DNA from 2 places in the Bacillus swezeyi genome. Region 1 is predicted to be linked to the other one. Evidence: a T-box and tRNA genes for the amino acid it is inferred to sense, from the RefSeq annotation. Region 1 holds a T-box; the other holds one or more tRNA genes.
The links. The T-box of region 1 lies ahead of tyrS (tyrosine--tRNA ligase). A T-box ahead of a tRNA ligase gene usually reads a tRNA of that ligase, here a tRNA-Tyr.

Region 1 (14,842 bases):
GCGCCGAAATCAGGCAAGGAGCTTCGCGATGATATCGGAAACCAGGCCGTTGTTCTGAAAGACAAAACAGGCAAGCTGACAAATGAAGCGAGAGAAAAAGGCTCGGAATATGTCAGTATCGCAAAGGAAAAAACATCTTCTATTTCACAGCTTGTAGCTGATCAATCATCTCAGTTCATGGATAAAGTCAAAGATTTGCGAAGCAAAGGTGCCGAAAAAGCTGATGAGATGAAGGCAGAAGCATCCTCTGCAATCGAAGAAACAGCTGAGGATGCCAAAAACGAAATCGAGAATGAAGCAAGGGAAACAGCAGATACGGCCCAGAAATAAATGCGGAAAGGGAGATATCATGTCAAAGCAGCTCATTCAAACAGAGGATGAATTTAAACGGCTTGTAGAACAGAATGATACGTTTATCTTTTTGAAACACAGTATTACATGCCCGATCAGCAGGCGCGCTTTTGATGAATTTGAAGCTTTCGCCAATCAGCATGAAGACTATCCCACATATTATTTACAGGTGCAGGAAAGCCGTCCGTTATCAAACTATATAGCTGAACATTACGGGATTAAGCATGAAAGCCCTCAAGCCATCATTTTCACAAACGGCAAAGTAAAATGGCATGCCTCCCATTCACAGATTACCGCACAGGCTCTTGCAGAAAACAGCAAATAGGCATTAATGAAAAAAGACCAATTCGCATCAGCGTATTGGTCTTTTTTTTTTGATCTTGAGGCTTTTACCTACTGGAAATGCCTTTTTACGAAAATGCATCGTTTGAACCATCGTTCTGCGATATAATAAAGCAAGCGGGAGGTGATGTGATGAGCAACGAATTAAAGGACATGCTTCAATCCGTTCTAAAGGAAGAACTCAATCCGATCAATCAGCGCTTGGATGGAATAGATAAGCGTTTAGGCAAAATGGATGAGCGCTTCAATGAAGTGGACGAGCGTTTCAACGCAGTGGACGAGCGCTTCAATGAAGTGGACGAGCGTTTCAACGCAGTGGACGAGCGCTTCAATGAAGTGGACGAACGTTTCAACGCAGTGGATGAGCGCTTCAATGAAGTGGACGAGCGTTTCAACGCAGTGGACGAGCGCTTCAATGAAGTGGATGAACGTTTCACCGCAATGGATGAGCGCTTCAATGAAGTGGACAAGCGGCTTGACCGCCTTGAAGCAGATGTAAAAGACGTGAAAAAAGGACAGGAACAGCTCCAAAAAAACATCATCGAAAGCATGGGGCAATTTACAGATAACATAACTGAATATGTCGATGATAAGACCGCAGCTTTGAATCAGCGGGTATATACCGTAGAAACCGAGATACAGCGGCTTTACAGACAATCAAGTTAAAGAATCAATACATGATTCTTTTTTTTTCTTTTTTTGAAGATCCGCGATAAATACCTACACAGCAAGGGATCAATCGCATATTATACTTTATCGCTTAAAAGCGTTTGGGTAATAAAGAATTTTTTCGTGACATTTTATCAAACATTGTTTATAATTAACCCTAATCAATTGAATCATTTATTATCTCATACAGGATGAAGCCAAAAGAAAGGATGAATAATATGAGCAATACTGAACTAGATATGCTGAGGCAGCAGGCGAATGAATTAAACTTGCAGATTTTAAAGCTGATTAATGAAAGAGGAAGAATTGTCCAAGAGATTGGAAAAGCGAAGGAAGCCCAAGGGATCAATCGCTATGATCCGGTCAGAGAAAGAACGATGCTGAACAACATTATTGAAAATAATGATGGTCCATTTGAAAACTCCACAATTCAGCATATTTTCAAAGAGATTTTTAAAGCGGGGCTTGAACTGCAGGAAGATGATCACAGCAAGGCGCTCCTTGTTTCGCGCAAGAAAAAGCCTGAAAATACAATTGTTGATCTAAAAGGCGAAAAAATCGGCGATGGTGAACAAAGGTTCATCGTCGGTCCATGTGCGGTTGAAAGCTACGACCAAGTTGCCGAAGTGGCAGCAGCGGCTAAAAAACAAGGCTTGAAACTGCTTCGCGGCGGAGCCTTCAAACCGCGTACAAGCCCTTATGATTTCCAGGGGCTTGGTGTCGAAGGCTTAAAAATCTTAAAACGTGTTGCTGATGAGTATGATCTGGCTGTCATCAGTGAAATCGTCAATCCACAGCATATTGAAGAAGCGATTGACTACATCGATGTCATCCAAATCGGAGCCCGCAACATGCAAAACTTCGAGCTGTTAAAAGCGGCTGGTTCCGTGAAAAAGCCTGTCCTTTTAAAACGCGGGCTTGCTGCTACATTGAAGGAATTCATCAATGCGGCGGAGTACATCATGTCACAAGGAAACGATCAAATCATCCTTTGCGAGCGCGGGATCAGAACGTACGAAACAGCGACGAGAAATACTTTGGATATTTCAGCTGTACCGATTCTTAAACAGGAAACGCATCTTCCGGTATTCGTGGATGTCACTCATTCAACAGGACGTCGCGACCTCTTGCTCCCTACGGCAAAAGCAGCGCTTGCGATCGGAGCTGACGGCGTAATGGCCGAAGTTCATCCTGATCCATCTGTCGCGCTTTCCGACTCTGCACAGCAAATGGATATTCCGACATTTGAAAAGTGGCTGAATGAGCTGAAGCCGCTGGTTCAGGTCAAAGCATAATTTATCAAATCCATTTTGGACCGCTCTCGACAAGCGGTCCTTTTTTGTATTTAAAAATTGTCGAAAAAAATTCTTATTTTTAATTAAAAGTTGTTTTTTCCTATTTAAATTAATTATAAAAATAAAGGGAACGTTTTCATATTAGGTAAAACCGTGTATAATTTCAGAAGAGAACCTTTTGCTTTGAACAATTATGAAAAATAATGTAAACTGGTCTTCCGTTTATTTTACATAAAGTATGACATTTTGACATTTCTCTACATGAAAATGTTTATGCTATAGAATAAGAAAAGTGTACCCAGTTGAAGGAGTGGTAAAAATGAGTAATGTGACAATATATGATGTGGCACGAGAAGCAAATGTAAGTATGGCGACAGTTTCACGAGTGGTCAACGGAAATCCGAATGTAAAGCCGACGACGAGAAAAAAGGTGCTTGAAGCCATCGAGCGTCTCGGGTATCGTCCAAACGCTGTGGCCAGAGGCCTGGCAAGCAAAAAAACGACAACTGTCGGTGTGATTATCCCTGATATTTCCAGTATCTTTTATTCAGAGCTGGCCAGAGGAATTGAAGATATTGCTACGATGTACAAATACAACATTATTTTGAGCAACTCTGATCAAAATATGGACAAAGAACTGCATCTCCTCAATACGATGCTCGGAAAGCAAGTCGACGGAATCGTATTTATGAGCGGAAATGTAACGGAAGACCATGTTGAAGAATTTAAACGTTCACCTGTACCGATTGTGCTTGCGGCGTCTGTTGAAGAAAAAGGAGAAACGCCTTCCGTTGCAATCGATTATGAGCAGGCCATTTATGATGCAGCGAGCATGATGATCGAAAAAGGCCATAAACGGCTGGCGTTTGTAGCCGGCCCGCTGATTGAGCCGATCAATAAAGTCAAGAAGCTTCAGGGCTTCAAAAGAGCGCTCAAGGATCATGGCCTCGAATTTAAAGAAGAGTATGTTGCAGAAGGCGACTATACGTACGATTCCGGGATGGAAGCGCTGGAGGCGCTCATGAAGCTTGATGAAAAACCGACGGCTGTCCTTTCTGCCACAGATGAAATGGCGCTTGGAATCGTTCATGCCGCACAGGACAAAGGACTATCAATTCCGGAAGACCTTGAGGTCATCGGATTTGACAATACAAGACTTTCACTAATGGTTCGTCCGCAGCTCTCGACAGTCGTTCAGCCGACATATGACATCGGTGCCGTGGCTATGAGACTTCTGACAAAGCTGATGAACAAGGAAGAAGTCGAAGAGCACATTGTCCAGCTGCCGCATCGAATTGAATTAAGACAATCTACAAAATCCTAAAAAAACAAAATTAAACAAGAAAGAAAGCAAGTGTTCACAAGTTTTCGTGAATGCCTTGCTTTCTTTTCCTTGAGCTGGAGAGAATGTAAAAAATGAAACGATTTGATTATCTTACACCGGTCGGTTTTATTTTAGGTATTTTCATTTTAGTGATCGGCGTGGTCTCAGGAGCGGGTCTTTCCGGTTTTTATTCATTTATTGATTTAACGTCCTTTTTTATCGTGACAGGCGGATTATGCGCGGCTGTATTTGTCAGTTTTTCTCCGAAAGATCTAAAAAAAGCGCCATCTGTGCTGAAGCAGGTATTTGTTTCGGAAGATGATGATGTGCGGGATTTGGTTAAAACCTTTGTGACGCTTTCTGAGCAGGCGCGCAAACAGGGCATCTTATCCTTGGACGCAGATGTGAATGAAATGAATGACCCCTTTTTAAAAAAAGGGCTTCTTTTGGCCATCGACGGCTGGGATGAGGAGACGATCCGCAATGTGATGAACGCGGAAATCGCTGCGATGGAAGAAAGGCACAGAAAGGGAAGAAGAGTCTTTGAAAAAGCTGGGGAGTTTGCGCCTGCATGGGGAATGATCGGAACCCTCGTCGGACTTGTGATGATGCTTAAAAATCTGAACAAACCTGAAACGCTCGGTCCGAACATGGCCATCGCCCTTTTGACGACGCTCTATGGATCACTTCTATCCAACATGCTGTTTATTCCAATCGCTGCAAAGCTTGAAGAAAAGACGGAAAATGAAATCTTTAAGAAGCAGGTGATGATAGAAGGAATCATCGGCATTCAGTCAGGAAGAAATCCGCGCAACCTTGAAAGCCAGCTCGTCGTATTCGGCTCCAAAGAAGAATGGAAAAAAAAGCATGCGGAAAACATGAAGCAAAAAGGACCGGCTCATGAAGCTTAGGCATGAAAGAAGAAAGCGCGAATCCGGCCGCAAATCGTCCAACTGGATCATCACGTTTTCGGATTTGATTACGCTGATTCTCGTGTTCTTTATTTTACTGTTTTCAATGTCGCAAATCGATTTAAATAAATTTAAAGCGGCGGTAGGTTCGTTTCAGGACAGAGCCGATGGGGAGTCCGCGGCGGAACAAACAGACCGGGGCCGTGATCAGCATGCGAAAAAAGCGGCTGACAGTCAGGATGATTTATTAAAGAAGATCAATGACTATATTGAAAAAAATCAGCTCTCAGGCCTTATCACGGCTAAGCGTGATGAACGCGGCGTCATCCTTGTGCTTCAAGAAGCGGTCCTCTTTGATTCGGGAAAAGCAGATATTAAGGATCAGGCTTACCCGCTTTTGCATAAAATCGCCGTACTGCTGAAAACGGTGTCCAATCCTATCAATGTAGAGGGGCATACAGACAACCGTCCGATTTCCACGTACCGCTTTCCTTCCAACTGGGAGCTATCTGCAGCAAGGGCGAGCACTGTGATCGGATATTTTACAGAAAAAGAAAAACTCGACTCTTCCCGCTTTCTCGCTGTCGGGTACGCCGATACAAAACCGGTCAGGGACAATCGCACTGAAAGCCATATGAAGGAAAACAGGCGCGTCGAAATCGTGATCAGCAAACTGAATACAAAGAAATAAAGGTCTTGCCGCGGGCAAGGCCTTTTTTCACGCCAATTCATCCTGACTGGCTTCAGCAGTATGAGAATGACTTTAAAAAAAGAAAGAATAAATGAACACGATCGACTCAGGATCGCGTGTATTTCAGAAGAGCGGTATTGAATTCAAAAATCGCGATTTGCCGGAAGCCTCGCTCCATTATCGCGAGGCAAAGGGGTAAAAGGGCAATGTTATAGCTGTCATGAAGCGTGTTCGGATGGAACTTGAGGAGGATAATCATAGGTGCCCTAGGTTTTTCAAGCTGTCGGAAGTGCTATTGAAAATGCACGGCCTAATGAAAAGATGGCTATCATTCTGCTGTATACTTTATGAAACGATACAACTTGGTCGTTCAAGCTGTCTTTCACAAACTTTTCGGCAAGCCTCCTTTTATGTGGTGCGATGGGCAGAGCGAATCGGGAAAAGAGCTTTTGCAATGGTTTGCGCATTTTTTTCTGTAATTTCTGCTTTCCTTGGAATCGGAGGATATAAATCTTCCGGATCACACCATGCTGAAGGAAGCGGGACCGACGCTTGTTTTTCCCATCTTTTCAGCCATTTTTCAGGCATGTTTCCTTCTGCTTTGATGCCCTTCATTTCAAGCCAGATTCTTGCCCATGCACGCGGCACCACACGCCAAATATCATAGCCTCCGCCGCCGACGGCAATCCACCTCCCGCCGCAGTAAGTATGGGCCAATTCATGGGCAAGCTTTGGAATGTCTTCATAAATTCTCATCGTTGTGCATAAGTGTGTGAGCGGGTCATAGAAATGAGCGTCAGCACCGTTCTGCGTCAATATGACGTCCGGTTTGAAGAATTCAGCGATTTCAGTGACAGCCGTTCGGTAGGAGTCAAGAAAAGAATCATCTTCAGTGAACGCATCTAGCGGGATGTTAAAAGCGTATCCATAGCCTTCTCCATGGCCGCGTTCCTGAACTTGACCCGTTCCAGGGAAAAGATAGCGGCCTGTTTCATGTATCGATACAGTGCAGACAGATGGATCGTCATAAAACGTGAATTGCACGCCATCTCCGTGATGGGCATCTGTATCAATGTATAACACTTTAGCGTGATACTTTTCCTGCAGGTAGCGAATCACGACTGAACTATCGTTATATACGCAAAAACCTGAAGCTCTCCCTCTGAATCCGTGATGAAGCCCGCCTCCTAAATTAAGGGCATGTTTTGCCTTTCCGGTCATCACATAGTCTGCGGCTGTCAGCGTTCCGCCAACCAAAAGAGATGCGGCTTCGTGCATACCGGCAAAAACGGGTGTATCCTCTGTTCCAAGTCCGTAGCTCTCGCTTTCAGCGGCCGGCAGTTTGCCCGCCCCGGCCAGCTGAACGGCTCTGATATAATCGCTTGTGTGAACAAGGCTGAGCTCGGATTCCACCGCCATTCGCGGAGGGACGATATCTCCCTGTTCGAACGCGCCCAAGGCGTTTAAAAGGTCATATGTCACATATACTCTCAGCTGGTTGAATGGATGGTCTTGATGAAATTGATAAATTTGGTAGGAAGGAGAGAATACAAACACGCTGTCCTTCATAGCAAATCCCTTTGTTCTGCGGGCCAGAGAACCTGATACCCTTTGGTTTTCACGTCTTTGATGATTGAGGCGGGATTCATCGTTTGTACGCGAAATACGAGAATTTTTGAATGTTCTTCTTCACCGGGATAAACAAGCACGCTTAAAATACCGATTTGGCGCTTGCTGAATATTGGGCTGATATCGGCGAGGCCCTGTGTGATATCCTCGGTTTTAATTTCGATTTGCGAGCCGGGAAAATGAGCGCCGGTCAGCTGGACAAATGTATGAAGCAAGTCTGACTTTGTTACGATGCCGACGAGCTTTCCGTTTTTGACGATCGGCAGGCAGCCGATGTCATGTTCGAAAAATACGGCTGAAATTTCTTCGGCAAAATCAAGCGGATGACCTGTGACCACTTCTTTTGACATGATCAGTTCAACCGGTCTTTGCAGATCCTTGGCAGAGCTGTTGTGAGCAAATATACTTGGGCTTGCTTTCTTCACATCCCTGTCTGTTACGACGCCTACGACAGTTCCCCGTTCATTGATGACCGGCAGGTGCTTAATATGAAATGTTCTCATTCGTTTCATCGCTTCTTCTATCGTATCTGTTCTGGAAAGTGTCACAACATCCCTTTTCATGATTTTTTCAACAATCATACTTAGGTCCCCTTTGCTCCCTTAATACATAAAACGATTGTGGAATCGCAGCCTGTCAAACCGCTCGATCGATTCCTGACTGACCTCTTTTCCGATGCGGGCCATTAAACAGTTGGCGGGATGAGAACTGATTTCCGGATCGTCTGTTGCAAACCAGACAAGTCCTCCGGCATTCATCATCTTCTCCATCATCTTTCTGTATTCCCAGACATCTTTGTTTGTCCCCTTTAAGTCCCAATGCCAGTAATATTCGGTCGTAATGATAATGTATTTTTCCATCTGTTTATCCATCATGCTGACCTCTAAAAGCGTCTTTCCGACGGAATGGCCTCTGAACATTGGAATCACCTCGATGGCGCCAAGTTCAATTAAATTTTCCATGTTTCCTTCAGACCACCTTTCAAGCGTGTCTGGATAAACATAGGTGACATATCCTACAATGGTATGATGGAAACGAGCGATGATAATCCGTCCTTCGGGAAGCCCTGCGATTTCGATTAATGCTTCGTGCTGTTTTTGAGATGGGCGAAAGGCTGTAAGCTCGGCATGAAACTCAAAGTCTGCAAGCTTTTCAGCGCTGATAGGGCCTTCTATCAGCAAGGCGCCTTTCTCGGTGTGCAATTCCTTGGCATGATAAGTTTTGTGATGCTCCACGTATCCACCGCCTTACATCTTAGTTGAAGTCTTTTATACATAACATACCAAAATATTAAGCGTTTTCAAAGAAAAGAATACTATTTTTTAAAAATTGAGAAAATAAAAAATCTATACTATAATATATTTTGATGACCGAACAAAGGGGGATGGGCATGGAATTGAAAGCGTTGCCAGCCGAAAAGGGAAACTACAATTTAAAAGACTATGATGAAGCATACCGTACATTTGACTGGAAAGATGCCGAAAAAAATTTTACATGGCACAAAACGGGGAAAATGAATGCCGCTTATGAAGCTATCGACCGCCACGCTGAATCAAATTTGAAAAATAAAGTGGCATTTTACTACAAAGATCCGGTCCGCGAAGAAAAGTACACCTTCCGAGAAATGAAAAATGAAACAAATAAAGCTGGGAATGTGTTAAAGCAGCATGCCAATGTCAAAAAGGGAGACCGTGTGTTTGTCTTTATGCCGAGATCACCCGAGCTTTATTTTATTATTCTCGGCGCTGTCAAATTGGGAGCGATCGTCGGACCTTTATTTGAAGCGTTTATGGAAGGGGCTGTCAAAGACAGGCTTTTAAACAGCGGGGCAAAGGTGATTGTCACGACGCCCGAACTGCTGGAGCGGGTGCCTGCTGATGAGCTGCCGGATCTTGAATCGATCGTGGTCGTCGGAGAAGGGGTAAAGGAAGAAGGGCCTGTTATCGATTACTTTTCAAAAGCAGGGGAAACAGACACCAATCTTGAGATTGCATGGATGGATCAGGAAGACGGGATGCTGCTTCACTATACATCAGGCTCTACCGGCGCGCCAAAAGGGGTTCTCCACGTCCATAGAGCGATGATTCAGCAATACCAGACCGCCAAATGGGTTCTTGATCTGCGGGAGGATGACATCTATTGGTGTACAGCGGATCCCGGCTGGGTAACCGGAACCATTTACGGCATTTTCGGACCGTGGCTGAATGGAGCAACCAATGTCGTGGTGGGCGGCAGGTTCAGCCCTGAATCATGGTATGAGACGATTGAACAGCTTGAAGTGACTGTATGGTACAGTGCGCCGACGGCTTTCCGAATGCTGATGGGAGCCGGAGACGAACTCGCGAACAAATACAACCTGAGTTCTTTAAGACACGTCTTAAGCGTTGGCGAGCCTTTAAACCCCGAAGTGATCAGATGGGGGCATAAAGTCTTTCACAATCGGATTCATGATACATGGTGGATGACGGAAACAGGGGCACAGCTGATTTGCAACTATCCTTGCATAGAGATTAAGCCTGGTTCGATGGGCAAGCCGTTTCCTGGAACCGAGGCTGCGATTGTTGACAACCAGGGAAATGAGCTCCCGCCATACAGAATGGGCAATCTCGCCATTAAAAAAGGCTGGCCGTCGATGATGCACGCCATCTGGAACAATCCTGAAAAATACAGCTCCTATTTTATGCCGGGTGATTGGTATGTGTCCGGAGATTCCGCCTATATGGATGAAGACGGATACTTTTGGTTTCAGGGACGAATTGATGATGTCATTATGACATCAGGCGAACGCGTCGGTCCGTTTGAAGTGGAAAGCAAGCTTCTCGAACATCAAGCTGTCGCTGAAGCAGGCGTCATTGGCAAACCGGATCCCGTCCGGGGAGAAATCATAAAAGCATTCATCGCTCTTAGAGAAGGATATGAGCCGTCAGATTCATTAAAAGAGGAAATTAGGCAGTTCGTGAAGAAAGGCTTGGCCGCACATGCCGCGCCAAGGGAAATCGAATTTAAAGATAAGCTGCCGAAAACGAGAAGCGGAAAGATTATGAGGCGCGTCCTGAAAGCGTGGGAGCTGAACCTTCCGGCCGGCGATCTTTCAACGATGGAGGACTGACCTTCATTGACAAAGCAAAAATATTATGTTAAAAAAGATTTAGTCAAATAATAAAAGGTGAAGACTGAGACCAGTAGAACGATCCCTCCCTGTCTTAGAGAGCTGATGGCCGGTGAAAATCAGCACATATGGATGGTTTGAATTACACTCACGAACCGCTTTTGCGAAAAAGCCTCCCGCTTTGTAGCAAAAGAACGGAAGTTTTCCGTTATCAACAAGAGTGAAAAGAGCGCGGTCTCGTGTTCTTTTAAGCAGGGTGGTACCGCGATTTGATCGTCCCTTCGTTTATTCGAAGGGGCGTTTTTATTTTTTAAAAAGGAGCTAATGATAATGACACACTTACTTGATGATTTATCCTTTCGGGGGCTGATTCAGCAGCAGACGGATGAAGAAGGGCTGAGAGAGCTGCTGGCTAATGACAAAATCAGCTTATACTCCGGATTTGACCCGACGGCCGACAGCCTCCATATCGGACATTTACTGCCGATCTTAATGCTTCGCCGCTTTCAGCTGGCCGGACATCACCCGATTGCACTCGTAGGCGGAGCGACGGGTCTGATCGGCGATCCGAGCGGAAAGAAAGCAGAGCGCACATTGAACAATGAAGAGATTGTCCGCGAATGGTCGCAGAAAATCAAAAATCAGCTATCCCGTTTCCTTGATTTTAAAGCTGATGAGAATCCGGCGGTCATGGCGAATAACTTCGACTGGATCGGCCAAATGAGTGTCATTGATTTCTTGCGTGATGTCGGCAAAAACTTCGGCATCAACTACATGCTTGCCAAGGATACGGTAAGCTCCAGAATCGAATCGGGCATATCGTACACTGAATTCAGCTATATGATCCTTCAGTCGCTCGATTTCTTAAATCTGTACAGAAATAGCGGATGCAAGCTGCAGATCGGCGGCAGCGACCAGTGGGGCAATATCACTTCAGGTCTTGAGCTGATTCGCAAATCGGAAGAGAACGCAAAAGCGTTCGGTTTGACGATCCCGCTCGTCACAAAAGCGGATGGAACGAAATTCGGAAAAACAGAAGGCGGAGCGATCTGGCTCGATAAAGAGAAGACCTCGGCGTATGAATTTTACCAATTCTGGATCAATACAGATGACAGGGATGTTGTCAAATACCTAAAATACTTCACCTTTTTGTCAAAAGAAGAAATTGAAGATCTGGCTGCAAAAACGGAGGCTGCACCTGAAAAACGCGAGGCGCAAAAACGCCTTGCTGAAGAAGTGACGGTTCTCGTCCATGGCCGTGAAGCGTTTGACCAGGCTGTTAATATTTCCAGAGCGCTGTTCAGCGGCGATATCAAACAGCTGACAGCCGAGGAAGTGAAGGTCGGCTTTAAAGGGGTTCCTTCTTTAGAACTCGAGCAAACGGATGAGCTGCCTCTCGTCGATGTACTTGTCCAATCAAAGCTGTCGCCTTCGAAACGCCAGGCCCGTGAAGACATCACAAACGGAGCCGTATACATTAACGGTGAGCGCCGGACTGATGTAAGCGGCGTTCTCAGCAGCGAGGACCGCATCGAAGGACAGTTTACCGTCATTCGCCGCGGCAAAAAGAAATACTTCTTGCTGACTTACAAGTAATGAAAAAAAACTCTTGCCAAACGGCAAGGGTTTTTTGTGTCAAAACGTTTCATGTATGTTCATTCAGGAAATGTCAAAAATATAGATGTAGAAGGTAAAGCGTTTCCATTCTCTAATCGGGAGGAATTCAGAATGAACTTGTTCATTGCGGCAAAAGAAAAATTTATGGAAGATTATCAAAAGCAGCTTGAGACAGAACGAAATGAACATGCTGAACATCAAGCGTCCGGCCTTAATCAAGTGAATCAGACGGAAGATACAGCAAAGCGGTTAAAATCATGAGGGTCCCGCGACCCTCTTTTTCATTGAATGCTTGCCCCGTATTTCCCATTCATCTACGATTTATTAATAACAATCGCTAATTTGTAGTTTGCATGCTTGTTTAAGTCTATTAAAAATTGATCTAACAGTTCATGAGACGGGAACTTGCATTCAAGAAGATAACAACCATCCCCGCTGATTTTATAGTTATTGATGATGTAGTTCTCCTCTGTTTTTAAAAATGAAAGGTAAGGTTCGTGATAAGTACTTTTTGTATAGATATTGATAAAAGCATGTATAAAACACCCGAGTTTCACTTGATTCACTTTGATTGTATAACCTTCAATCACTCCTTGATCCTCTAATTTAGCAACCCTGGTTGCGGCTGCCTGTCCTGTCAAATGAACTTTTTCCCCTAATTCCTTCATCGTAGTACGGCTATTATTGGATAATTCTTCTAAGATTCGCTTGTCTGTATGATCCAGCATTCGATCAAATCCTTTCAAAAGGTTTGTGTGGAATGACAAAGTAAAATACATTTTTTCAAAAATCAAGTCAAACGGAAAAAAGACTTGATTTTATCTATGTAAATGTTAAACGGTCATAGTATAAACTGATTGTAATTCAAAGAAAAGGAGCCATGAACATGAATATTCAACAAATTCGAAATGCGACATTAATTGTCAAATATGCAGACAAAACATTTTTAATAGATCCAATGCTGGCTGAGAAAGGCACTTATCCCCCGTTTCCAAATTCGGCAAGACAAGATCAAAATAATCCTTTAGTCAGCCTGCCGGCATCAATTGACGACATCATCAAGAATCTGGATGCTGTCATTGTCACTCATCTGCATTTAGACCACTTTGATGATGCTGCCAAAGAAATGTTGCCTAAAGATATCAAACTGTTTGTCCAAAATACAGCGGATGCTGAAGAAGTGAGAAATGCCGGTTTTCAAGATGTAGAAGTTTTAACGGAAGATACAGTTTTTGAAAATATTCAATTAATCAAAACAAGAGGCGAGCATGGAAGAGGAGAAATATTAAAGCTTGCCGGTGAAGTGTGCGGCGTTGTTTTCAAGCACTCAAATGAGAAAGCGTTGTATGTAGCTGGAGATACAGTATGGTATGAAGGTGTCCAAGAAGAGATCGATACACATCAGCCGGATATCATTGTCGTCAATGGCGGAGATAATCAATTCTTAGAAGGCGGTTCTCTCGTAATGGGGAAAGAGGACATTTATGAAGTGTATAAAGCAGCCCCTAACGCAACAATCATTTCCAGCCATATGGAAGCTGTCAATCATTGGACATTATCAAGAGAAGAGTTAAAAACATTCATTCAAGAAAAAGGAATCTCCTCTCATGTTTTAGTGCCGGATGACGGTGAATCATACACATTTTAATCTATAGGAGAAGGAAGATCATCATGACAGTTGAAGCCAATAAAGAATGAGTCAGACGTTTTTATGAAGCGAATGAAGCACTGGGATTTTTTCCATAAAGACTTTGTATTCTATCCGCAGGTTGATACACCTATGCCTGGGGGAAAGGCCTATAGCTCAAAAAAGAAAAACTTCGTTGCTTTTCCGGACTTCAAAATGCCGATCCAAGCAGCCGTTTACTTTGTCTTTGAAGGTTCCGCTGGACAGTGTTCCTGCAACGGGAAAAACCGTTAAATTATCGTTTTGCGAATAGCCAACGGTAAGATGATTGAGAAAAGGGTTCATGTTGATAAGCATGACGATCTCCGGCAGCTTGGTGTGAACATCTGACTTTTCCTGAGCTGATCAAAAGGTGTTTTGCGGAAGGCCTGTCTGCGGATGATATTATCGAAAAAGGGTTACCTATCGAAAGAGCCCTTCTCTCCGAGAGGGGCTTATATTCAATAACATTCTCAAGCTTTATTAAAATCCTTGAAGAGTGTAAAAGAAATAAATAAACAACACAATCATTGTTATGACAATGATTACTTCTTTGGTGTAATGTTTCTCATCCTCTTTAGCTTGCTTCTGTTTTTGAATCTCGTCTCTATACTTTTTTTGAATCTCCCTCTTCTTAAGATCCATTTTTGATTTGCCCCTTTGGTTTATATTCAACACGCACTCTCATCCTGTTTCAATTTTTTAGGAAGAGGAATCTTTGCTCAAAATTCAGGAATTATTAAATTAAGAGCAACAATCAGCACAATAATGGTTACGATAATCATCATTTCGATAGTATACCTTTTGTGATTTTCCTGTTTTTTGAGCTCCTCCCTATACTTTTTTTGAATCTTGTCATCCATTTTCATCATGAATCTCCCATCTGACAATATTCCAGTCGATCAAATCTCTTTCATGATTATTTCGAACATCATAACGCTAACTCCTTTTTTATAAAAAATGATTTTATTGTTGTTTTTTCTGTTTTTCACTAAGCTCTATCTCAGTAGTAGAAGCTGAACAAAAACAACACCATGATACAAAAGTTCCTCAACAACCGTTTTATGTTTTTGATAAAGAAATTTTAGATAACATTAGGGAATGTTACAAAGATGATTTCATCTCCGGTCCCATTCAGGATCGTGCTGAGTTATCGGAAGACAGGAAAGGAGGGGACAAACAAAATTTTTATCTGATATCGATTATCTTAAGTATTAACTCATTATAATCCAGCAAAA
Region 2 (14,842 bases), 1.4 Mb from region 1:
GGTTTTTTTAGTGGCATTCACAGGCTATTTAACGGCTTGGCTTTTAGGCCGGATGCTGAAACGGCCGCAAGAGGAAATCGTTGCTTTAATCTTTACCGGAGGGATGCGGAATATCAGTGCAGGCGCAGTCTTGGCCACCGGTTTCTTTCCGGCGAAAGTGGCTGTGCCGGTTGTGATCGGCATGCTGTTCCAGCAAATCCTGGCTGCGTTGTTTGGACATTTGCTTGCAAGAAGCGAGCTGAAGAAAGCGAATCATTTCAATAAAAAAATGAGTCTGCCTTCGTAGAAGGCCAGACTCTGATCAACAGACTTTGCCATGCTTCTTTGCAATTGCGCGGATAAAGAACTTATTTAAACGGCAGCCTCTGCAAATCCCGGATGAACCGTTTTTCCGGCGGACACCCAGCAAATATCCAATACATTAAAGGAGTGAAAAGCATCATGAAAATAAAGCAAGCGTTGTTATCATGACACTAATCTCTGCATTTCTCTTTTCCTCTTTGTTAGTCACCGCTTCACTTTCACCGCTCGCCGATTCAGGCCCACATGCCAATCAGTTTGGCACTTTCGGCATGTGGGCGGCAATTGGAACCGTTTTGGTATTTTATATTCTTCCTCTCATTGTTTATATGATCGGAATTGACGCAATGAAGTTTGTAATGGCCGTTTTTTGCGGAATTGGACTATTGATCATTGTTGCAATGATTCCAGTTATTTTGTTGTTTGGCTCATTTAGCGGAACTCAATCTGCATTATGGGGAGTTATAAGTCTCTGCGTTGTATTAACCATCGTAAATGTTATTTGGTTCTTCACAGCTTTTCGTTCGTCGGCAAAGTCTCAGCGGGCTGACTTTCGATAAAAAAAGTCTGCCTTCATAGAAGGCCAGACTTCGGTGTCAAACTCGCCAAGTTCCTTTTGCGATAAGGTGGACATTTCCGCCGACATGAATCTCAATGCTGTTTTCCATTGTCTGAGCTTCAATATAAAGCAGGGAAGGCCGGTTTATTTCATATCCCTGTTCAGCCCTTATGCTGAGCTGACTTTTATCAAAGTAACGGTGATGCAGTAAATATCCGGCGAGATCCCCAACTGCACTGCCTGTCGCCGGATCTTCGGGAACACTGAAACAATCGCAAAATACCCGTGCATTGATGTCGTTTTTTTCATGATATGTTTCCGGGGAGAAAACGAGTAGACTGGCTTCTATGTCTTTTATAAAAGCTTCATATTGATCACTGTTGATTTTGCACTTTTTAACTGCACTCAGTGATGTTAATGGCACAATAACCGCAGGAAGACCTGTGGAAACCTCCTGTATCGGAAAATTCGAATCTATATCACTTGGGTCGATTCCCAGTACGCCCGCCAGCATTTCTTTGTCAAAAGTGCGATTAAACACAGGAGGGTTTTGTTTCATCCAAATAACATGATCTTCACCATTGTCAAATGCCACGGGAATCGCGCCTGCTTTCACATTCAAAATGACATTTGAAGAAGGTTCTGTTTCGATTTCATTCTTAATAATAAAAGCTGTGCCCAATGTCGGATGGCCAGCGAACGGAATTTCTTTTTCCGGGGTGAAGATTCGGACGTCATATCCGCCGTTTTCCTGTTTTCCGGATAAAATAAATGTTGTCTCGGAGAAATTGATTTCCCTTGCGATTTTTTGCATCTCTTCACCCGATAAGTTTTTTTCTGCTTTAAATACAGCGAGTTGGTTTCCCGCATATTTTGTTTCTGCAAACACATCTACAAGATAAAATTCCATGAATCTCTCCCCCTCAAAATAATACAGATGCCCAAAGGCAGTTTTACATATCTTACATGAGATGAGGGTTATTGAACAGTCCAACCTGCGGCAAAAAATAAAGAAGAGCGGCTGCCGCCCTTCTTAATAAAGCAAATACTTCTTTCTGGTATTCATAAACTGTTTTTGCTCTGCCTCATATTTTTTGACGATGTTTTCTATTGACTCACCCTGCTCGATCATTTTTTTGACCCAGCCGTTTCCGATCAGGCGGTTGAAATTGCCCGAAGGGAGGAACTCAAAGTCTTTCGGATACAGGTCATGGACGGTTTTAATGATCGAGAGGCCGGTTTTTACCGGCTTGAAGGCCGATCTGTTTGTCACATAAAGTTCCACGCCGTGACACAGTTTATTTTGATGCTTTGAAAATGTCGGAGTAAACGAAGCGGCTCTAAATCGAACCCCAGGGAGTTTCAGGTTGTTTAGTTTCTCGGCCAGTTCCGTGCTTTTCATGTAAGGTGCGCCGATTAATTCAAAAGGTTTGGTCGTCCCTCTTCCTTCAGAAATGTTGGTTCCTTCAATTAAGCCTGTGCCGGGATAGACAATGCTTGTGTCAGCCGTCGGCATGTTTGGGGAAGGCAGGACGAAAGGAAGCCCTGTATCTTCAAAATACATCTGCCGTTTCCAGCCTTTCATTTTGATGACGGTTAAGTCGGCGCCGAGGTCAAACTCTTTATTAAACAGTTTTGCCAGTTCTCCTGCCGTCATTCCGTGTATTAAAGGAATGGGATATCTTCCGACAAATGATGAATAATCCGGGTTGAGAACCGGGCCTTCCACTTTTGTTCCGCTCTGCGGATTTGGCCGGTCCAATACAATAAACGGAATGTCATTTTCCTTGGCTGCTTCCATCGCATATGCCATGGTGTAGATGTAAGTGTAAAAGCGTGTTCCGACATCTTGGATATCAAATATCAGGACATCAATATTTTTCAGCATTTCCGGTGTGGGCTTTTTTGTCTCACCGTAAAGACTGTAGACGGGAAGACCGGTCTTTTCGTCAATATATGATTCAACTTCATCTCCTGCTTGAGCGTCCCCCCGTACGCCGTGTTCAGGTCCAAAAAGCGCGGTCAGCTCAATATCGGGGTCTTGATGAAGCAAATCTATGCTGCTCGTTAAGCTTGCATTAACACCTGTAGGGTTTGTAATCAGCCCAACCCTTTTTCCTTTTAATAAGCTTTTCTTGTTCATGAGCATTTCGATGCCTGGTGTGACTTTCGGTTTCTTTTCCTTGCCCGGATAGGTTGCAGCTGCCGTCAAGGTGCCTAAGACAACCATTCCTGCGAGCAGCCAAAGCGCTTTTTTTCTCATCGTATCCCCTCCTTATTTAAGTGGTTTGCCGTTTTTCAGATTTAATCCAAATCCGTATTCGTAAAGAATTTCTCCCGGCTTGGTAACAGAAGGAATATCAACCGGCAATGTTCCTTTAGGCTTTGCCTTGCCGAAGATGACTTCAACTCCGGCCGGGATGTTCGGCTGCCTGAAACGCCCGTTTGTATAGCCTTTAAATCCATAAACCGCAATCACCGCTTGAGCTTCTTCAAAATTTGCCGTGTCATAAGGATTGCGAAGGCTCATTAAGACAACCTTTTTCTGCTTTGACTGGGCATATTTCATTGCGGCGCGCGGAAAAGCGGTTGCCCATCTGCTTGAGTCCTGAATGTTATCATCGATGATTCCGTCGTTCACTACAGGGTCGTTTTTGACGACATATGATCCTGTGATGACATAATCGGCCTGGTCGATTTGTTTTTCAACTTCTTCATTAAATACTTTCTCTGCAAAATGATATTCTTTTAAAACCGCTTTTTTCTTTATCTTATTGATTGTTTTTGAGATCGCTCTTGTTTGGTCTTCATATGGAGCGAGAATGAGAATGGTATCCCCTTTTTTCGGTTTGAATGGAAGGGTGCCGCTGCTGTTTTTTAATACGGTGATGCCTTCTCTTGCCATTTTCATTTCTGACTTTGCGTGCTTTTGATTGCCGACTGTTTTCAAGGCGTATTTGATTTTTTTCTGAAGAGATTCGGGCGCAGTGTTGTCGAGTATGTCCCGCTTCATTTTTAGCGTAAGAATTCTTTCAACCGATTGATTGATTTGTTCAATCGGAATGTCTCCTTGTCTGACGGCTTTGAGAAGGGCTTCAAATACACCGGCCAGGTTTTTCTCTGTCTCAAGAGAGGTGACTTGAGCTGGCATGAGCGCAATATCAACCCCTGCTTTGACGGCCATGACGACAGCTTCCTCCTGCCCGAAATTGTCGGAGATGGCTTTCATGTTTAAGGCATCCGTCACAACAACTCCGTTGAAGCCGAGATCTTTCCGTAAAAGGTCTGTCATCACCTTTTTGGAGAGTGTTGCGGGAACCATGATATCTTCTCCGTCTTTTTTGCTTTTGTAGGTTGTATCGTCAAATGCGGGGAATTGGACATGCGCTGTCATGATCATATCAATTCCTGCATCGATCGCTTTTTGAAAGGGGACAAGTTCTACGCTTCTGAGCCGCTTTTCATCGTGTGGAACAAGCGGAAGGCCGTAATGGCTGTCAACCGCTGTATCGCCGTGGCCGGGAAAATGCTTTGCGGTGGCGATGATTTGCTCGTCTTGAAGGCCTTTCATCGTCTTAATGCCGAGCTTGCCGGCCAACTCCGGCTTGGAGCTGTACGAGCGAACGCCAATTACCGGGTTATCGGGATTGTTGTTCACATCAAGTACAGGGCTGAAATTAACGTTAATGCCTAGCGCTGCTAATTCCTTTCCAATGATTTTTCCGGAACGGTAAGCATTTTTACTGCTTTTTGAAGCGCCGATTGCCATATTGCCGGGCAGGTTTGTACCTGATTCCAGCCTGGTGACAATTCCGCCTTCCTGGTCAATCGTAATGAAGAGCGGAGTATCCGGACTGGCTTTTTGGAGGCCGTCAGTTAAGCGAACCGTTTGTTCCGTGCCTGTGACATTCTCAGCAAAAAGAATCACGCCGCCAAGGTGGTATCTTTGTATGATTCCGGCTACTTCGTCATTCATTTCCGTTAGCCCTTTGGCGCTCGAATCGCCTTCTTTCTTCCAATTTCTAAAATCAGGCATCAGCATTTGCCCGATTTTCTCCTCAAGCGTCATATCGCTGACCATTTGTTTGACACTCTGTTCTGAATGCTGTCCTGCATCAGCTTCTGAGGTGCCGGGCTGCAATGCGAGGGCTGACAGCAATACAGCGATCAGCGTGCATTGAAAAAATCTTTTCATATGGAGAATCGCCTCCTATTTATTATTCAGCGCTTCATAGACAGCAGTGATCACACTTCCGTACTTTCCTGTTGAATATAAATCACCTTCGAACTGATTCGGATTTTTTGAAGGATCGATCACCGGTGAGTGTTTTTTGTTGGTCAATAAGACAATACCCAATTGATATGCCGGATCGATGATGGTGACGGTTCCTGTCCAGCCGGTATGTCCATATGCCTTGCTGCTCGCATGCTTTCCGAACATCCACTCCATATCGGTATTGCCGTTGAGGCGCCATCCTAGTCCATATGTGGCATTTGTTTTTGACGGTTTTGTAAATTCGCAAATGACCGTGTTGTTGAATAACTGCCGATCGCCATAGCCGCCTCCGTTCAGCATGACCTGCAGAAGTACTGCCATGTCATCCACTGTTGAAAACAGGCCTGCATGCCCTGAAATGCCGCCCATCGAATAAAATGCTTTTTCGTCATGAACTTCTCCTTGCAGCGTATATGTTCTGATATTAGGAAACCACAGAGTGCCGTCCCTTGTATTGCCCATTAGCTCGGTAGCGGCGAAATGAGAAGGTTTAAAGCCCTTTTGCAGCGGCTTAAACATGGTGTGACGCAAGCCGAGAGGCCGGTAAAACTGTTTTTCAACATATTGGTCCAAGCGCTGGCCTGTGATTTTCTCGATGATCACCCCGAGCAGCATATAATCGATATCGCTGTATAGCTGCTTTGTGCCTGGTTCGTATGCCAAGGGGGTCTTTGAAAGAAATGCCAACGTTTTTTTCCTTGTCTGAGAGTACAGCTTTCCGGCCGTTTGCGGATCGTAATAGTTCCAGCTTGCCGGAAACCCCGCCGTATGATGAAGCAAATCAATCACACGAAGGCGGTCTTTTCCTTTGATGATGTCTTCTGGAAGGTCTTTAAAGCCGGGAATATAGTGTGAGATTTTTGCATTCAGATCAATCGTTCCCCGGCTCGCCAAATGCTGCAGCGCATAGTTGACGGCATACATTTTTGTGTTGGAGGCGAGATCGAACATCGTACTTGGTTTCATCTTTTTCTGATGCTTGAGCGGCGTGAGTCCGCTGTATTTCTGTTTGTAGCCGTAGGCTTCTTTTTTCACAATTTTTCCGTCTTTGACTACGATCAGGGATGCGCCGGGAAATCCTTTGTTCACATCCTGTTCAATCAGGCGGTCAACTTGTTTTAGTTTTTCTGAAGAAAAACCGGCTTCTTCAGGATTTTTTGCCTTCTTTAAAACCTGATATGTCTGATGCTGCCTGTCTTTTGCAATCACTGTCTGGGCAAGTGATGGAGAAGGTAAAATGAATGCAAGTGATAAAAGGGCGGTGATGGTTCCGGCGATGATTTTTTTCATGCTGTCGCTCCTTTCCTGTTAAAACCATATGGTGGAAATGTTAAACAAACGTTTAATCAAATTCAACTGCCATATCATCGTTGAAGCCAAATGCATACGTAAAGAAAAATCCGGCAGCATATGAAATCAATAGACCAATCACGTACAAAAGGATTTGATGTGTATGAACAAGGAATGAAAGAGGGAGTCCTGAGACGCCGAGCGAAACGGTTGCGATTTTGAAATAGGCCTGGAAAGCTCCGCCGACGCCTGCTCCAAGGCAAGCGGTCAAAAACGGCCGGCCGAGAGGAAGGGTCACACCGAAAATGAGCGGTTCACCGATGCCGAGCATGCCTGACGGGAGTCCGCCTGCAATCGCTCTTTTCAGCCTGGCTTTTTTCGTTTTAAAGTAGATGGCAAAAGCAGCTCCTACCTGTCCGGCGCCTCCCATTGCCAAAATCGGCAGCAGAGGATCATCGCCGATCGAGTTGATTAATTCCATATGAACGGGTGTAAGCCCCTGATGCAGTCCGGTAACAACGAGCGGAAGAAAGGTGGCGCCCAATATGAATCCGGCGAAAATGCCGCCGATATTTAGTATGGCTAAAAGTCCTGAGGTAATGGCGTCAGAAATAAAGCCGCCGACCGGCATGAAGATGACGTATGTGACGATTCCGGTGAGCAGAAGGGAGACAGTAGGTGTCACAATGATATCGAGTGAATGAGGAATGTATCGTCTGACTCGTTTTTCGATAAAAGCGATAAAAGCAGCTGCGAATAAAACGCCGATCAAACCGCCCCTGCCCGGAAGCAGGGCTTCGCCGAACAGCTTGATGTCGCCCACGGCCGGATTCAGGATCAGAATACCCGCCAATCCGCCAAGCGCCGGGGAACCGCCGAATTCCTTCGCCGTATTGACTCCGACAAGGATGCCTAAATAAGCAAATAAACCGGAGCCGATCACCGTTAAGATAATGGCGGTTTGTGACGTTTCTGAGAGCCAGCCGGCTTGGACAATGGCTTTTGTGATGCCCGTAATTAAGCCGGAAGCAACGAGTGCGGGGATAAGCGGGATAAAAATGCTTGCGATCCGGCGCAGAAACAGCTTAAAGGGTGTTGCGTTTTTCTTTGAGACCGCCGATTTATGCTTGGCTGCGGCTTTTTTTAAATCATCAAGGTCTGATGAAACGAGAAGCTTCCCGAATTCATCTGCTACATGCTGAACAACGCCTGTGCCGAGAATGATTTGTAGCGTTTCTCCTTCGACGACGCCGATGACGCCCTCCAACGCTTTAATGGATTTGATGTTTGCCTTTTGACTGCTGACAGGCGTGATCCGCAGCCGGGTCATGCAATGGGTGTAGTCTGCGACGTTTTCCGCGCCGCCGATCTGTTCCAAAATATGCCTAGCCAAGATCGCGTATTTTTTTTCATCGGTCATCTATATTTCCCCCTTACAATCCATTTGTTCCCATCAAGCTGATGGCCGCTTTTGTTTGATCTATATATCGAATGACTTCTTCATATTTCTCCGCGGCCATTCCTAAAAACAAAATGTCAATCATATACAGCTGTGTTAAACGAGAGGAGGTTGCAGCACTTCGAAACGGTGCTTCATTAGAACATGACGTATACAGCGCGATATCGCTTAAAGATGAAACGGCAGACTGTGAAAAGCGGGTCAATCCAATGGCCGTGACGCCGTATTTTTTAGCAAGTTTTAGTACATTGGCGATTTCCCGGGTTTCTCCAGAATGTGAGATGGCAAATACGATGTCATGTTCATCTGCATTGGCGATTAATGTTGCGACAAGATGCATGTCTGTAAATGCCGTCGCCTTTTTTTTGATCCTTAAAAATTTTTGCTGGGCGTCCTGTGCGACGATGCCTGAGGCGCCGATTCCGCAAAAGTGAATCGTCCCTGCATCGATGAGCAGCTGAATCGCTCTTTGAAGCTGCTCATGGTCAATGTTGTCAAATGTATCGCGAATCGCCTGAATCGAATTGCTTGTTGTTTTTTGAACGATTGAATAAAGCGGCTCCTGCGGTTCAATATCCCGGTACCCTTGATCAGAAGGTTTCATCAGATCGCCGGCGACGCGCATTTTTAAGTCATTGAATCCTTTTAAACCAAGTGATTTACAGAGACGGATCGCCGCTGCGCCGCTTGTTTTTGCGGAAGAGCTGATTTCGTGAATCGTGCTGTTTACGATGTGATGTGGGTTTTCTAAAATGTATTCAGCAAGTTTCCGTTCAGACTGAGGGAGTTTGTGAAGCATGCTTTGAATAATTTCCAATCCTCCTGTAGCCATTGTTTCTTCCTTTCCTTTAGGAGCTTTCTTCATGAATCGTTAATGCTTTTGCAATATTGCCTTCTGATTGCTTCAGCAGATGTTGTGCTGTGTCTGCATCCGTTTTTGTTTTCAACATAATGATTGCGATTTTGACTTGATTGCCGGCCTTATCCAGTGCTGCTTCGGCCGTTTTCTTATCGGCGCCGGTGACGGTTTCGATGATTCGAATCGCCCGCTCTTTCAGTTTGTCGTTGCTGACATGAACATCTACCATCAAGTTTTCGTAGACTTTGCCCATTCGGATCATGGCTGTTGTCGAGATCATGTTCAAGATCATTTTATGAGCGGTTGCAGCCTTCATTCGCGTCGATCCCGCAACGACTTCAGGTCCTACGACCGCTTCAATGCTGTGGTCGGCTGCTTTGCTGATCGCCGAATCTTTGTTGCAGGTCAAGGAGATTGTCTTGGCGCCGGTCTGTCTGGCATACTTCAGCCCGCCGTGTACGTAGGGGGTCCGGCCGCTGGCGGCAATTCCGATAACCGTATCGTTTTTTGAAAGTTGAATCGATTGCAGATCGCGCATTCCAAAATCTTCATGATCTTCGGCACCTTCGACAGCTTCGAACAAAGCTTTTTCTCCGCCGGCGATCATTCCTCTGACTGTATCTGGAGAAATGCTGAACGTCGGCGGGCATTCCGCTGCGTCGAGTACGCCGAGCCTTCCGCTTGTTCCGGCGCCAATGTAAATGATCCGCCCTCCTTTCTTTAACGACTCGACAGCAAAATCAACGGCAGTTTTTACATCGGGTAAAACGGCTTCTACTGCTTCAGCCACTGTTTTGTCCTCTTCATTGATGATTGTGAGAATATCGATTGTTTCCGCTTGGTGAATACGCTTTGACTTTTCATTGCGAAGCTCGGTCGTTAAGGAGCTTAGGCTGCTGTTTTCCATTAACAAATCCTCCTGACACGGAATAGCATATATTTCTTAATTTTCAGTATATTCACTCTGGAATTTTATTTCAACAAGAAAAGAAAAATAATGAAATTTTGTTTTAAAACGGTTCTAATGAAGACGGCGGAAGAATAAAATAAAGCGCAGTCTTGACTGCGCTTTCGCCTGCGTGTTTTTACAGCTCATCTATTTGATGTTCGGAAACTACGCGAAAGCCTTCTCGTTTGAGAAGGGCTGCTGTGATTCCGTTTCCGGCTATTTTTTGGCTTGAAAAACTGCCATCGTAAATGCGGCTGCTTCCGCAGGATGGGCTGTTTTCTTTTAAAACAACGGTATCAGCCTGAATTTGCCTGGCGAGTTCAAGTGTTTTGTAAGCACCCTTTAAATAAAGATCTGTTACATTTTCTCCTGATGTCGTCATGATGACCGCATCACCGTTTAAAACATCTTCACCCGTTCCGCCTGAAATTTCGGCAGGTTCCCGCGGGGTTTGAAAACCGCCGAGCAATTCAGGACAAACGATCATCGCTTTATTGTCTTCAACGAGCCTATTTATTTTTTCGACATAGCTGTGCGTCCCGTTATAGCGGCATTCAACACCTGCTAAACACGAGCTGACCAATATCATATTCGTCTTCCCCTCTCCTGTATTCAGATACTCATATTTTAAACCATTTCTAAAAAGATTCACGCAAGAAGTTTGAAAATAAAAATTTTTAATTTCCCCTTTACAAATGGGGAGGAACCTGTATATAATAACTTTTGTCAGCTTTACGAGAGCTGTTTGAAAACAAGGTTTTGGCCCGTTGGTCAAGCGGTTAAGACACCGCCCTTTCACGGCGGTAACACGGGTTCGAATCCCGTACGGGTCACCATTTTTTAGGACAGCATGTTAAAAAGCGTAAGGTGCATACCGGGGCTTTTTAATGGAAGGCATGCTAAAGGCCCAACGTCCTGTTGCAATGCATGCACTTGTACGTCCTGTACTGCGGAGGATTAGCTCAGCTGGGAGAGCATCTGCCTTACAAGCAGAGGGTCGGCGGTTCGATCCCGTCATCCTCCACCATTTTTGCGGAGCGGTTATTCACAACCGCAAGTGTGAAAGCATAAGATATATTGATATGCCGGTCTAGCTCAATTGGTAGAGCACGATCGAATGTGCTTCGGAGCTTGGCTTCAGCGTACCGAAGGAGAGGCTTCTGTGATTGAGCCTGCTGAGTTCGGGACGACGATTTAAACTATTTCTTATATAATGTTTATTCTTTATCATGCCGGTCTAGCTCAATTGGTAGAGCAACTGACTTGTAATCAGTAGGTTGGGGGTTCAAGTCCTCTGGCCGGCACTGTTTTTTTCGGAGGGGTAGCGAAGTGGCTAAACGCGGCGGACTGTAAATCCGCTCCCTCAGGGTTCGGCGGTTCGAATCCGTCCCCCTCCACCATTTTTGGGCTATAGCCAAGCGGTAAGGCAACGGACTTTGACTCCGTCATGCGCTGGTTCGAATCCAGCTAGCCCAGTTTTTGGACATCCTGTGCGGATGTCCTTTTTATTTTGCCTTTTTGTATAACTATTCAAAAAAATGTCTTGTTGAGTCAATTTTGTGTTGAACGGTACAATGAAGGTCTGGAAGGGGGATATCACATGTTAAAACAACAGATTTCAATGATCGGTGTGCCGATGGATCTCGGACAGCTGAGACGAGGAGTAGATATGGGGCCGAGTGCGATTCGCTGTGCCGGAGTTAATGAACGGCTGGAAGGCCTTTGCGGAGGGATTGAAGATTTGGGGGATCTGACAATCGGCCAGAGAGAGGATGAGAAGGAAGGCGAAGAAACAGCATCCGAAGAATTACGCAATTTGAAAGCGATTACAAATGCGAGTTTGAAGCTGGCAGCAGCCGTTGACAAAATTGTAGCATCAGGTTCATTTCCTCTCGTTCTTGGCGGAGACCACAGCATTGCGATTGGTACGCTTGCCGGGCTTGCGAAACACTATCAAAACTTGGGCGTCATTTGGTATGATGCGCATTCTGACTTAAATACAAAGGAAACATCTCCTTCAGGCAATATTCACGGTATGCCGCTGGCTATCAGTCTTGGGATCGGCCATGAAGGGTTAACCGGCCTGTACGGAAAAGATGCCAAAATTAAACCGGAAAACATTGTCATCATCGGAGCAAGATCTCTTGATGATGGGGAGAAGAAGCTGATCCGTGAAAAAGGAATCAAAGTATACACAATGCATGAAATCGACCGTCTCGGCATGACGAGGGTGATGGAGGAAACGATTGACTATTTGCGGGAGCGGACGGACGGTGTTCATTTGTCGCTTGATTTAGACGCTCTTGACCCAAATGATGCGCCGGGTGTCGGAACCCCTGTGGCGGGTGGAATCAGCTATCGGGAAAGCCATTTGGCGATGGAAATGCTTGAAGAATACAATTTCATTACATCGGCTGAGTTTGTTGAAGTGAATCCGATATTGGATGAGAGAAACAAAACGGCTGAAACGGCTGTTGCTTTAATGGGTTCATTGTTTGGCGAAAAATTATTATAAGAAGTTCGATATCGGCGGCTCCGGAGGCCGCTGTTATTTTTGGAGGAAAGTCTCAATTTCAAACCATTTATCATGTTTAATATTTTTAAGCTAATATTAAGGGCTCGATCTTATTGAAACCATCTACACCCTCCCAAAAATTTGATAAACTATTTTTATGAATTTCATGAAACCTTTTAAAAAATCTATTCGTATACATAAAGACCGGTGAAGGCAGAGGTTAGATAAATATGGAAACAATGATAAAAAAAAGAATTAAACAGGTGAAAAAAGGCGACCGTAACGCATTTGCAGACATCGTGGATATTTACAAAGACAAAATTTATCAGCTTTGCTACCGTATGCTCGGGAATGCGCATGAGGCGGAAGATATTGCACAGGAAGCATTTATCAGAGCATACGTGAATATCGACAGTTTTGATATAAACCGGAAATTTTCCACATGGCTTTATCGAATCGCAACGAATTTAACCATCGATCGTATCCGTAAAAAAAAGCCGGACTATTACTTGGATGCAGAGGTGGCAGGGACAGAAGGACTAACGATGTATTCCCAGGTTGCGGCGGATGCTGCGCTTCCGGAGGACGAAGTGATTTCTTTGGAGCTGCACAGCACCATTCAGGAAAAAATCTTAAGGCTTCCCGATAAATACAGGACGGTCATCGTATTGAAGTACATTGATGAGCTCTCACTCATTGAGATCAGTGAAATCTTGAATATTCCCGTAGGTACTGTGAAAACGAGAATACACAGGGGCAGAGAGGCTCTCAGAAAACAATTAAGGGATCTTTAAGTGGGGTGATGAAATGAGCTGTCCGGAGCACATTGTTCAGCTTATGCATAAATATCTTGATGGAGACATTCTTCCGGAAGATGAAACGCGATTAAAAGAGCATCTCCAATCATGTGAAGGATGTAAAAAACGCCTTCATGAAATGGAAAAATCCATCGCTCTTGTGCAAAGCACGTCGCATCTTACAGCTCCGGCAAACTTTACGGCCAATGTGCTGGCGAATCTACCGAAGGAAAAACGGACGGTTTCCATTAACAGATGGCTGAAAGCCCATCCGTTTATTGTGGCGGCAGCTTTATTTATGATTTTGATGGGCGGCAGCTTTTTTTCAAGCTGGAAAAATGATCATGATTTCAGTGTATCCAACCAGCCTAATCTCGTTGTGAAAAACAATACGGTTATCGTGCCTGAAGGCGAGGTTGTCAAAGGCGATGTAACCGTGAAAAACGGCAAGCTTATTATAAAAGGCAAAATTGAAGGTGACGTCACCATTGTAAACGGAGAAAAATATACGGCTTCAGCCGGACAAGTCACCGGTCAGATTCACGAAATCAACGCGGTGTTTGACTGGGTCTGGTACAAGATCAAATCGACCGGAAAAACGGTTTTCGGCGCGGATGATTCAAAAGATCAAGAGCAAAGCGGACATTAAGAGCTTTGCTCTTTTTTTATAAAGGGCGGTCATTTCACTTGGGAATTCAAATTGTGCTATAATAGCCTCTGTATATATAATGATATATCACACCATTTTAAAACATATTCACTTGACTAATGACTGAATTCTTGGAGGACGAGGAAATGGCTTTTGAGGATATCCCTTTCTTGCAGTACCTCGGCGATGCCGTTGATATTCTCCTTGTTTGGTACGTAATATATAAATTAATGATGGTCATCCGCGGAACGAAGGCGGTTCAGCTTTTAAAGGGAATCGTAGTCATTGTTCTCGTCCGGCTGGCCAGTCAGTATCTAGGTTTGAGTACACTGCAATGGCTGGTTGACCAGGCGATAACGTGGGGGTTTTTGGCGATTATCATCATATTCCAGCCTGAATTAAGGAGAGCGCTGGAACAGCTCGGACGAGGACGCTTTTTTTCCCGGAGCGGAACCCCTGAAGAAGAGCAGCAGCAGAAAACGATTGATGCGATTACAAAAGCGATTAAATATATGGCAAAACGGCGCATCGGTGCGCTGTTAACGATTGAGCGGGAAACTGGCATGGGCGATTACATAGAAACAGGGATTCCTTTGAATGCAAAGGTCAGCTCTGAACTATTGATCAATATCTTTATTCCGAATACACCGCTTCATGACGGCGCCGTGATTATGAAAAATGACGAAGTCGCCGCAGCCGCCTGTTATCTCCCGCTGTCCGAAAGCCCTTTTATTTCTAAAGAGCTCGGCACAAGGCATAGAGCAGCGGTAGGGATCAGTGAAGTAACCGACAGCCTGACGATCATCGTCTCCGAAGAAACCGGCGGAATCAGTGTCGCCAAAAACGGAGACCTTCACCGTGATTTATCGGAAGAAGCTTTGAAAAATATGCTTGAGGCGGAATTCAAAAAAAATACGCGGGAAGCTTCCTCAAATCGCTGGTATTGGAGGGGGAAGAAGAATGGATAAGTTCTTAAACAATCCTTGGGCTGTCAAAGTAGTCGCGCTGTTGTTCGCGTTTCTGCTTTACTTTGCGGTCCACAGTGCACAAGCGCCGACCCCGAAGAAACCAGGTGAATCGTTTTTCCCTACAGCGACGACAGATGAAGCGACACTGACCGATATACCGGTGAAGTCGTATTATGATGATGAAAACTACGTCGTAACTGGCGTACCGCAAACCGTGAATG

Region 2: it has a tRNA-Tyr gene. The T-box ahead of tyrS (tyrosine--tRNA ligase) is inferred to sense a tRNA for this amino acid. The anticodon was not compared.

Annotation. Positions count from the first base shown of each region.
Region 1 is NZ_CP133085.1:3,326,020-3,340,861, reverse strand. It holds gene RBH91_RS16540 (YtxH domain-containing protein) at 1-330, shown strand, start outside; gene ytxJ (bacillithiol system redox-active protein YtxJ) at 350-676, shown strand; gene RBH91_RS16530 (hypothetical protein) at 826-1,359, shown strand; gene RBH91_RS16525 (bifunctional 3-deoxy-7-phosphoheptulonate synthase/chorismate mutase) at 1,581-2,657, shown strand; gene ccpA (catabolite control protein A) at 2,977-3,981, shown strand; gene motP (flagellar motor protein MotP) at 4,074-4,892, shown strand; gene motS (flagellar motor protein MotS) at 4,882-5,583, shown strand; gene RBH91_RS16505 (acetoin utilization protein AcuC) at 5,992-7,152, opposite strand; gene RBH91_RS16500 (acetoin utilization AcuB family protein) at 7,149-7,793, opposite strand; gene RBH91_RS16495 (GNAT family N-acetyltransferase) at 7,815-8,447, opposite strand; gene acsA (acetate--CoA ligase) at 8,603-10,321, shown strand; T-box leader at 10,373-10,605, shown strand; gene tyrS (tyrosine--tRNA ligase) at 10,652-11,917, shown strand; gene RBH91_RS16480 (hypothetical protein) at 12,050-12,199, shown strand; gene RBH91_RS16475 (Lrp/AsnC family transcriptional regulator) at 12,253-12,666, opposite strand; gene RBH91_RS16470 (MBL fold metallo-hydrolase) at 12,825-13,586, shown strand; gene RBH91_RS16465 (hypothetical protein) at 13,743-13,922, opposite strand; gene RBH91_RS16460 (hypothetical protein) at 14,088-14,249, opposite strand; gene RBH91_RS16455 (hypothetical protein) at 14,327-14,473, opposite strand.
Region 2 is NZ_CP133085.1:171,383-186,224, forward strand. It holds gene RBH91_RS00990 (bile acid:sodium symporter family protein) at 1-286, shown strand, start outside; gene RBH91_RS00995 (DUF5391 family protein) at 468-860, shown strand; gene RBH91_RS01000 (PhzF family phenazine biosynthesis protein) at 897-1,769, opposite strand; gene RBH91_RS01005 (exo-beta-N-acetylmuramidase NamZ family protein) at 1,893-3,122, opposite strand; gene RBH91_RS01010 (glycoside hydrolase family 3 protein) at 3,135-5,054, opposite strand; gene pbp4b (penicillin binding protein PBP4B) at 5,070-6,425, opposite strand; gene RBH91_RS01020 (PTS transporter subunit EIIC) at 6,478-7,845, opposite strand; gene RBH91_RS01025 (MurR/RpiR family transcriptional regulator) at 7,859-8,716, opposite strand; gene murQ (N-acetylmuramic acid 6-phosphate etherase) at 8,733-9,650, opposite strand; gene RBH91_RS01035 (2-thiouracil desulfurase family protein) at 9,829-10,281, opposite strand; tRNA gene RBH91_RS01040 (tRNA-Glu) at 10,454-10,528, shown strand; tRNA gene RBH91_RS01045 (tRNA-Val) at 10,644-10,719, shown strand; tRNA gene RBH91_RS01050 (tRNA-Thr) at 10,924-10,996, shown strand; tRNA gene RBH91_RS01055 (tRNA-Tyr) at 11,008-11,092, shown strand; tRNA gene RBH91_RS01060 (tRNA-Gln) at 11,097-11,168, shown strand; gene rocF (arginase) at 11,293-12,207, shown strand; gene sigW (RNA polymerase sigma factor SigW) at 12,438-13,001, shown strand; gene rsiW (anti-sigma-W factor RsiW) at 13,015-13,653, shown strand; gene cdaA (diadenylate cyclase CdaA) at 13,800-14,621, shown strand; gene RBH91_RS01085 (CdaR family protein) at 14,614-14,842, shown strand, end outside.